DNA from 3 places in the Chryseobacterium sp. B21-037 genome. Region 3 is predicted to be linked to each of the others. Evidence: riboswitches for the same ligand, from Rfam matches in the RefSeq annotation. Region 3 holds a riboswitch; each other region holds the start of a gene.
The links. Region 3 has a riboswitch for cobalamin ahead of MTQ00_RS09675 (acyl-CoA thioesterase). Riboswitches for the same ligand answer to the same signal wherever they lie in the genome.
Positions count from the first base shown of each region.

Region 1: linked by a shared signal. The riboswitch ahead of metE (5-methyltetrahydropteroyltriglutamate--homocysteine S-methyltransferase) and the one ahead of MTQ00_RS09675 (acyl-CoA thioesterase) in region 3 are both predicted to bind cobalamin.
Region 2: linked by a shared signal. The riboswitch ahead of MTQ00_RS17835 (TonB-dependent receptor plug domain-containing protein) and the one ahead of MTQ00_RS09675 (acyl-CoA thioesterase) in region 3 are both predicted to bind cobalamin.

Region 1 covers NZ_JALGCB010000001.1:1,568,858-1,572,136, forward strand. Annotated here, with positions in the region: gene MTQ00_RS06895 (VOC family protein) at 47-427, shown strand; gene MTQ00_RS06900 (Crp/Fnr family transcriptional regulator) at 441-974, shown strand; gene MTQ00_RS06905 (Lrp/AsnC family transcriptional regulator) at 988-1,449, opposite strand; cobalamin riboswitch at 1,604-1,789, shown strand; gene metE (5-methyltetrahydropteroyltriglutamate--homocysteine S-methyltransferase) at 2,048-3,279, shown strand, end outside.
Region 2 covers NZ_JALGCB010000001.1:3,999,801-4,003,079, forward strand. Annotated here, with positions in the region: gene MTQ00_RS17825 (cytochrome-c peroxidase) at 1-284, shown strand, start outside; gene MTQ00_RS17830 (transporter) at 298-1,251, shown strand; cobalamin riboswitch at 1,352-1,536, shown strand; gene MTQ00_RS17835 (TonB-dependent receptor plug domain-containing protein) at 1,649-3,279, shown strand, end outside.
Region 3 covers NZ_JALGCB010000001.1:2,209,216-2,212,494, reverse strand. Annotated here, with positions in the region: gene MTQ00_RS09685 (FG-GAP repeat protein) at 1-445, shown strand, start outside; gene MTQ00_RS09680 (HD domain-containing protein) at 451-1,041, shown strand; gene MTQ00_RS09675 (acyl-CoA thioesterase) at 1,078-1,461, opposite strand; cobalamin riboswitch at 1,575-1,752, opposite strand; gene MTQ00_RS09670 (hypothetical protein) at 1,808-2,608, opposite strand; gene MTQ00_RS09665 (endonuclease MutS2) at 2,844-3,279, opposite strand, start outside.

The DNA.
Region 1 (3,279 bases), 640 kb from region 3:
AAACACAGCATAAAAAATATGCAGTGTTTACATTAAAAACAAAACCATGGAAATTCAAAACATTGATCATATCGTTCTAACGGTAGCTGATATCGAAAAAACCATCTCTTTTTATACAGACATCCTTGGATTTGAAGCGGTCTCATTCGGAGATAACCGGAAAGCGCTTGCTTTTGGAAACCAAAAAATCAACCTGCATCAGAAAGGCAATGAATTTGAGCCAAAGGCACTACATGCTACTCCCGGTTCTGCAGATCTGTGCTTTATTGCCACAACAGATGTACATGATATTTTAAAAGAACTTAAAGAAAAAAACATCGAAATCATCGAGGGTATTGTTATCAGAACCGGAGCAACAGGCAAAATAAGGTCCGTCTACTTCCGGGATCCTGATCAGAACCTGATTGAAGTGAGTAATTATATTTAAAATCTTCTTGAGCATGTCCCCAGATAAAAACGCCTTGGCTAAAATCCTTAGTAATTTCGAACAGGAAGAATTACCCAACAAAACCTTGCTAACGGAAGAAGGTAAGATGGCGCGTAAATTTTACTATCTCAAAAAAGGAGTTGCCAGAGGTTGGCTTAATAATGACGGTAAGGAAATTACATTTCAATTTTTGTTTGAAGGAAACTTTATTTCGTCGTGGGAAAGTCTGTTTTATAATTCTCCAAGTATTTATAATATCGAAACGATAGAACCCTGTACTGTATATAGCACTTCTATTGAGGATTTCAGACAAATAATTGAAAATAATCCGGACAGCAAGGAACTTTATTACAGCTATCTACAGGAACGCTTACTTAAATATCAGAAGCTCTTTATTTCCCGTATAAAAGATTCTGCAGAGGAAAGATATAATGAGCTTATAAAGCAATCCCCCGAGATTTTCCGCCGGGTTCCTCAGTATTATATTGCATCTTATCTTGGTATCACTTCTGTATCATTAAGCAGGATCAGAGGAAAAAAAATCTAGTAAGAGATCTGCTCTATATAGTAACTCCATGGTTATTCTTCACTTCTGCCATTACAAAAGTACTGTGTGTGCTTCCTATCGAGTCGACGGAACCTAATTTATTAAATACAAAATCCTGGTAGTGTTTCATATCGCGTACCTGAACTTTGAGAAGGAAATCAAAATCGCCTGAAATATTATAGCATTCCGCCACTTCGTCTATCAGTGTAATTTCCTGTACAAACTCATTTCCCACAGACCTGTCGTGGATCTTTAATTTAACCTGACAGAAAACTGTAAAACCACGATTCAGTTTCTCGGCTTCCAGGACAGCCGCATAATGTTTGATATAACCCTCCTGCTCCAACCTTTTAACACGCTCAAAAACAGGAGATGGAGAAAGGTTAATTTCCTTTGCCAATTCTTTAACGGTCAATTTTGCATTTTTTTGAAGGATTCTTAACAATTGAAGGTCTTTATCGTCTAGTCTTTCCACAGGATAATATTCTTTTTTCGATTTATATTTCCAAATTTACAGAATAAATAACTTACAAATTCAATTTAAACAAAATAATATACTTAATTTTTGCATTTAAGCCAATTAAACATCTTAAATTAATACCTTTACACCCTATTTTGTTCTTTAACATACTTCATCAAACGGAAAAGGTTTTACTTAAGGTAGATTAATAGGGAATCGTGTGAAAATCACGAGCTGTCGCGCAACTGTAAGTAACACAACAGAGGTTTTTGTCCCTGAATATCCACTGCCACAAGCGGGAAGGATGACAAAAACTGTTACAAGTCAGGAGACCTGCCTGTCCCGAATTGACAATGCTTTCGCGGTCTGAAGCTTTTGGTCATACAGATGATACTTTTGAACGTATTGGATTGGGTTTTAACTCAGAATTTATTTGAGTTTAAACGTAATGTTTTTTATGAAAATTAATTTCAGGTTACCTAACAATCTACTCTTCACTGGGAAAATTACGTCTATATTGTATCTTCTCTATTGCTAAAAACTATTTCCCGATTGCGTTATGAAGCATTATAAGAACTTTTAAAACCAAAATTTAATTAAAAGTTTAAAGAAAATGCAAACACACATCCTTGGCTATCCGCGAATCGGTAGCAACAGAGAACTTAAAAAAGCCTGCGAACTATATTGGGCAGGTAAAACATCGTTACAGGAACTTTTAGAGGCAGGAAAAAAGATCAGAAAGCAAAACTGGGAACTACAACAAGAAGCCGGAATTGATCTGATTCCATCCAATGACTTTTCTTTTTATGATCAGGTATTGGACATGACATTGTCTGTTGGAGCTATTCCTTCCCGTTATCAGGATATTACACCAAATGAGCTAGATCTTTACTTTGCTATGGCCAGAGGTTATCAGAAAGAAGGGCACGATATTACAGCCATGGAAATGACAAAATGGTTTGATACCAATTATCATTATATCGTTCCAGAATTCCAAAAAGATCAGCAATTCAAATTATTCTCCCATAAAATCGTTAATGAGTTTATTGAAGCGAAGGAAGCAGGAATTCATACAAAGCCTGTTATCCTTGGATTGGTAACCTATTTATTATTAGGAAAAGAAAAAGAAGAAGGTTTTGATAAATTGGATTTAGCACAAAATCTGCTTCCGGTTTACGTTGAGATCTTAAAAGAGCTTGAAAACAACGGAGCAGAATGGATTCAGCTGGATGAGCCGTTTTTAGCACTAGACCTTGATCAGAAAGCAAAAGAAGTTTACCAGAACATTTATGCTGAAATTGCCAAACAGTTTCCGAACCTTAAATTTATTGTGACCACCTATTTTGATGGGTTAAAAGATAACCTTTCATTGGCCACTACTCTACCTGTTGATGCACTACACATTGATCTGGTAAGAGCCCCGGAACAATTGGATGAGGTCATCAATGCAATTCCTGAAACATTAATCCTCTCATTAGGAGTCGTAGACGGAAGAAATATCTGGAAAAACGATTTCAATCAGTCTCTGGTTTTCATCAAAAAAGCTATTGCAGCATTAGGTTCTGAAAGAGTTTTCATTGCACCGTCATGTTCATTACTTCATTCTCCTTTCGATCTTGACCTGGAGAAAAATGAAAATATACTATCTCCGGAGATCAAACAATGGATGGCTTTCGCCAGGCAAAAAGTTTATGAAATTGTTACCTTAAAAAAATTAGCTTCAGAAAACCCGGATTACAATACTTTACAGGAATTAGCTGAAAATAAAAAAGCTATTGAAAACCGAAAAGTTTCAACACTAATTCACAATCAGGATGTGAAAAACCGTGTTACCGTAACTACAGA
Region 2 (3,279 bases), 1.8 Mb from region 3:
GGGTAACATTGGATCAGGTAGATTGGATGAAATTCCGGGTGCCCAGCTTAAGGAATGTGGAATATACAGCTCCTTATATGCATGACGGGAGATTCTATACCCTGGATGCTGTTCTTAATTTTTACTCGGATAATGTAGAGGACGATCCTAACCTTGATCCGCTGCTTAAACAAAACGGACATATCGGACTCACGATGAACTATGCGGAGAAGCAGTCCATTATTGCTTTCCTGAAAACTCTATCTGATAAAGATTTTGTTACCAACCCAAAATTCTCAGAATAAATTTTAATCGAACATGAAAAATATTTTTTTAATAGGATTGGGTTTATTTTTATGCCAAATAGCCTACGCAGAACCCATAAGAGACAGTTTGTATATTCCTGAAAATAGTTTTAACCCCAGCAAATTTTTTGATGATGATTGTGATGCTTGTGGCTGTGCTGCAGGAAATGGATCATCAGGATTTGAGTCTTTGCTTAATCCTCAATTTATAGGAATAAAATATTTTGCACAGCATTATAAAGCCAAAGAAAACCTTTTTGTGAATGATCTCACCCAGGATCAGTACTTCAATACCATCCAGTTATGGGGAAAAGTTCCCATTACGAAAAAGCTGAGTGTTTACGGGAGTCTCCCTTTTCAGTTTCATGAAAAAAAAACAATGCAGGGAGACATCAGAATTAATGGAATGGGGGATCTGAATGTAATGGGTATTTATCAGCTGATCAATTCTAAAGATGCATCTCACCAATTAAATGGAGGATTAGGAATAAAAGTTCCGTTAGGAAGATTTGATGAAAAAGGAATTACGGGAGTGAATCCGAGTTTCCAATTGGGAACAGGAAGCTGGGATTATCAGATGGTTGTGAACTATAAATACCAAAAGAACAAAGTTGCAGTAATTGTTAATACGGATTATACTGTTAAAGGTGAAAATAAGAAGTATTATCAGTTTGGAAACCAATGGAACTATGCAGCTACCGGATTTTATCAGCTTCATGCGGACAAAAAAATGATCTTTTCCGGGAAAGCCGGATTACAGGGAGAAGTATATGATAGGAATAAGCAATTTGATGAAGCCTTACCGGATACTGCCGGAAGTGCTTTATATGGAAAATTAGGTTTTGAACTTTCTTATAGCAAATGGAGCCTGGGTAGTGAACTGATGCTTCCGGCCTATTCAAACCTAGCGGGTGGAAACATTGAAGCTAAATCCAGATTCAGTGTGTTTATTAACTTTGGGATATAAAAATCAAATGAACATTCCGTTACTCATGTAACGGAATGTTTGTTTTTATTCTGTTGAAAATCATTTTATTAAGTATAATATTGTTTCTAAGAAGAATTTTCTATCTTTGCCGGAATCTGGTGAGCTGTAAAAGGCTTTTAAAAGGGAATCCGGTGTAAATCCGGAACAGACCCGCTGCTGTAAACTCTAAACCAAAATTTTTTGATGTATATATCCACTGTTTTTAATGGGAAGGATTTCAAAAATGGAGTAAGTCAGAAGACCTGCCAGAAGATTAAAGTTTGATGCTTTCGTGGAATAAAGCTAAGGACAACAATGCTTCTGTGCAGCTATGGCTGTACAATGTTATTGCTGCTTTCTTATATCCATTAGTGTCAAGATTATTCTCAATGAGCTAATGGAACCGAAATTTACTTTTACAACTAAAAAAATAATTATCACAATCCTTGTGCTAATTAACCAGCTTTATTTTTCTCAGTCAAGAGATAGTATAAAGGAAAAAGGGATCCTTCCGGTTACCATTTATAAAAAAGATTTTAAAGAAATTCTTCCCGCTCAAACTCTTTCAGGAGAACAGCTGGAAAGGTTGAACAGCCAGTCCGTAGCCGATGCATTACGCTATTTTTCGGGAGTACAGATCAAGGATTACGGTGGAATTGGCGGATTGAAAACGGTTAATATCCGAAGCATGGGTAGCCAGCATGTCGGTGTTTTCTATGATGGGATTCAATTGGGAAACGCACAAAACGGGGTTATCGATCTGGGAAAGTTTTCGCTGGATGATATCGGAGAAATTTCATTATACAACGGACAGAAAAGTGATATCTTTCAGCCTGCAAAAGATTTTGGATCTTCCGGCTCAATTTATCTCCAACCCAAGACTCCTTATTTCTCCGGAAATAAAAAAACGAATCTTGTACTTAGAATAAAAAACAGCTCAATCGATCTTTTCAACCCGTCATTTCGATTGGAGCAAAAGCTTTCAGATAAAATTTCCGCAAGTTTCAGCTCCGAATTTATACAGAGTGACGGACAATATAAATACAAATACCAGAAAAAACGCCCCGATGGTACTATAGCCAATGATACAATTGCAACAAGATATGATTCTTATATTACTGCCAAAAGATTTGAGACCAGCCTGCAGGGAAATCTGAATAATGGAGACTGGAATGTCCGGGGCTACGGATATATTTCAGATCGTGGGATTCCCTCAGCAATTGTGAATAATGGTTTTGATCCGAAAGGACAAAAATTACTTGATAGAAATTATTTTGTTCAGGCTCACCTGAGGAAAAAAATATTTCCAAAATTTGAGACTCAGCTCAAAGCTAAATTTGCCTACGACTATACCCGGTATATGGATACGGTAAATGTAGCTGAAACAGCTTTAAAAACAGATAATACATATATCCAGAGAGAATTATATTTATCATCTTCCAATATCTACTCAATTACACCAAACTGGGATGTTAGTGCTAATGTTGATTTCCAGTATAATAATCTGGATTCCGATCTTAAGCTTTTCTCATTTCCCACACGTTATACCTCATTGGTTGCTTTTGCAACCACTTACCAATGGAACCGGTTTAAATTTCTTGGAAGTGTTTTAGGCACTTTTATTCGGGAGAATGTTGAACGTAATTCAAAGTCGCCGGATAAGAGTGAATGGACACCCTCTGTATTTTTGAGTTACCAGCCACTGGCCTTTAAGAATTTAACAGTGAGAGCATTTTATAAAAGGATTTTTAGAATGCCGACTTTCAATGACCTGTACTATACCATGATTGGGAATGTTTTTCTTAAACCTGAATTTACCAATCAATATGACATAGGTTTTACTTATCAGAAGACTTACGACCATCAGGTTCTGAAAAGTATTTACTTCAAGGCAGACGGGTATTATAACAAAGTGGAAAATAAGATCATTGCAGTACCCACAACCAATCTTTTCAGATGGATGATGACGAATCTTGGAGATGTTCAGATCATAGGATCAGATGTGAATATACAGGCTGAGCTGGACCT
Region 3 (3,279 bases):
TAGTGTTAATGTTATTCAGCTTTATGATGAACAGAGCCCGCTGATATTTAAAGATTTTAACTTTGACGGTTTTGAAGATATTGCTATCCGAAATGGTAATGAAAGCAGCTATGGTGGTCCTTCCTATGACGTATATGTCTATAATACGACAAGAAAGCAATTCGTGATCAGTGAGGAATTAACTGATCTTGCCCGCGAAAATCTGGGAATGTTTCAGACAGATCCAAAAAGGAAAAGACTCATAACATTTTCTAAATCCGGTTGTTGCTGGCATTTAACCACAGAATACAGAGTGCTGCCCGGAAAAGGACTTGATAAGGTCTTTGAACTGGAAGAAGATGCCATGAATGATGAATCTGTAAAAGTAACCCGACGCGAAAAGATTAAAAATAAATGGATCATAAAAACAAAGAGATATCCAATCAAAGAATATTATAAAGAATAGGAAACATGAAAATACAAAAGGAAATTGATTTTATTCTTGCTGTAGATGCATTAAAAAATGTACAGAGAAGGAATTATAATGCCGATGATTCAAGAAGAGAAAATACTGCTGAACACTCATGGCAGATCATTATTTTAGCACAGGTACTTTTCCCCTATGCTAAAAACAGGGCTGATATCGATCTGTTAAGGGTGATACGGATGCTTTCTATCCACGATCTGGTAGAAATAGAAGCTGGAGATACATTTTTATTTGACGAAAAAGCCATGGTGGGCAAATTTGAAAGAGAAAAATTGTCTGCCCAGAAAATTTTCGGGATTCTTGATGAACCTTTGCGTTCGGAATTCTTTAATTTGTGGCTGGAATTTGAAGAAGAACAGACCCCTGATGCTATTTTTGCCTGTGCAATAGACAGGATCATGCCGTTTATCCTGAATTCGCATACTTCAGGAAAAAGCTGGACAGAAGCTAAGGTAACAGAAAGCCAGATCAGGAATATGCTGGAAAATGCCATCAGCCGGGCTTCTGATGAAATGGGAGAAGCATTCCAGTTTTTACTTAGTAAAAGTTTAGAAACAGAAAAAGTTTTAAGATAAATAAAACGCAAGCCGAAGGCTTGCGTTTTTTTCTGATTATAGTATCTGTACAGGCTTTTTAAATTCGTCTATAGCTACGAAAGTGAAATCTCCAACAATAGCTCTTTCTCTTTCATACGAATACATCTGTTCTGTATAAATTTCTACGTTTACCTTCATACTGGTAGTCCCGACATGGGAAACTGTTCCTATCAATTCTACAATAGTTCCTGCAGGAATAGGCTTTTTAAAATCAATTTTGTCGCTGCTTACAGTTACCACTCGTTTTCTTGCAAAGCGGGTAGCGGTAATAAATGCCACTTCATCCATCAATTGCATCGCTGTACCACCAAAAAGGGTATCGTAATGATTGGTTGTGTTGGGGAAAACCGCTTTAAAGATTCTGGTTTCAGATGCTTGAATTCTTTCTTCTGTAGTCATATTTCATTATTAAATTAAAGCGGGATGAAATTATTGAAATAAACAGAATAATCTAGGAATTAGTATATTCCTGAAAACATCCATCAGATCAATAAACTTCAGGCCGCGAAAGTTTCTTGTTCAAAGAAAAGGCAGGTCTCCTGACTTGTAACATCTTTAATCCCTTCCCATGCATGGCACAGTGGATCCTACATAAAGACTTTTGTTACTTACAGTTGCGCGACAGCTCGTGATTTTCACACGATTCCCTTTTAATCTGCGTTAGGCAGAACCCATTCCTGTGATGAATAAGTGGTAAGACTTTTTCAGGTGCAAAAATAAGGATAATACAGAGAAGTAAGGTGAATTATTCCGGATTTTTAAAAATAATCTGATGAGCCACCCGGCCCTGTTTGATTGTCCAGAGTGTGGTATACCTGTTTTCACCTGATCCGTTCACCATATAAAGGAAAATATTATCATTATCAATAGCAGCTACACTGATGTTATTGAAATCCATAGTAGGCTGGAACATATTTTTGATGGCTTCTCTCACAAAGACAGAGCCACGCCCCACCTGCTGTACCCGGATCGATTTGATTTCGGTCATCCCTTCCGGAAGTTCTTTGCTTATTCCCCAGGGTTTAACTTTATCAATGGTTAATATCGTTCCATCCGTATCTTTTTCCTGTTTACGGTAGCTGGCATTAGAAGGATAAATATCGATGATTACTTTACTCCTTTGAGCGGTAGGTATTTTGGGGTTGTTATTATCTGTGAAAATGAGGGATCTTCCGTTTTTGGATTTGGAAGGTGTGTATTGAGGCAACTGATCAATAAAGGCTACACGGTCTTTATTCACCATACCTTCCTTATCAAGATTTTCATATCTCACAAAAGGCTTTTCAGTATCCTGCTTATCGGGATATTTGATCCATAGCCATTCTGTTTCTCCGGGAGCCGGTTTTACATAAAGAAAAACATCCCCTTTACGCATTCTGATTTTGTCTACAATTTTTCTGTAATTATCCTTTGCCACCCGTACATTGGCATAGCCTTCTTCTGCTTTTACAACTCCAAAAGGAATTTTTTGCTGCCCTTTTAGGAAGGCTAATGAAAATAAACTGAAGGCAGATAAATAGAATGCTTTGTTTACGGAAATCATCATGAAAAATTTTTGATACTTCAAATATATAAATTAAAAGCATTTCGGAACATAATTATAGCTTCCTAAATCTTCTTTATTTGCTAAAGAAAGTTTTACAAAAGGAATTTATTCTGTTAGGTTGGAGGAGGATAGAAATTCGGTAAGGCGAAATTTTTGGGAAGAAGGAAGAGTAAAGAGTAAAGAGTAAAGAATAAGAGAGTGCTAAAAGCACTCTCATTTATTATTAAATCAATTTTTAAATTCTTTCAAGCTCATCGGCATCAATGGTTGTTTTAAAGGTTCCATAATTGACAATCACTTTATTTCTTGAAATTTTTTCAATCGTGCCGACACTGGTACTTCCTGTAATACGCACCCGTTGTCCCACTTTCATCCAGATCTCACGATCGGTTTTGCGTTTTTCCTCTATTTTTTCGTTGGTTTCTGCGATTTTTTCAATAACCTCTTCTTTTTTCAGCTGCTGGGTGATCTTTCTTTTTACAATCTGAAGACGTTTGGTTTCATCTTTATCAGCACCTATTTTTCTGAATTTTTCCTGTTCTAAAATCTTCACGAAATCTTTTACCACATCCTTCCTGGATTTTCCCTTAACGTAGCTTTCGATAAAAGATTCGATTTTGTTCCCGAACTGAAGCTTCCGATGTTCTTCTTCATACAGCTTTTGAAAATTG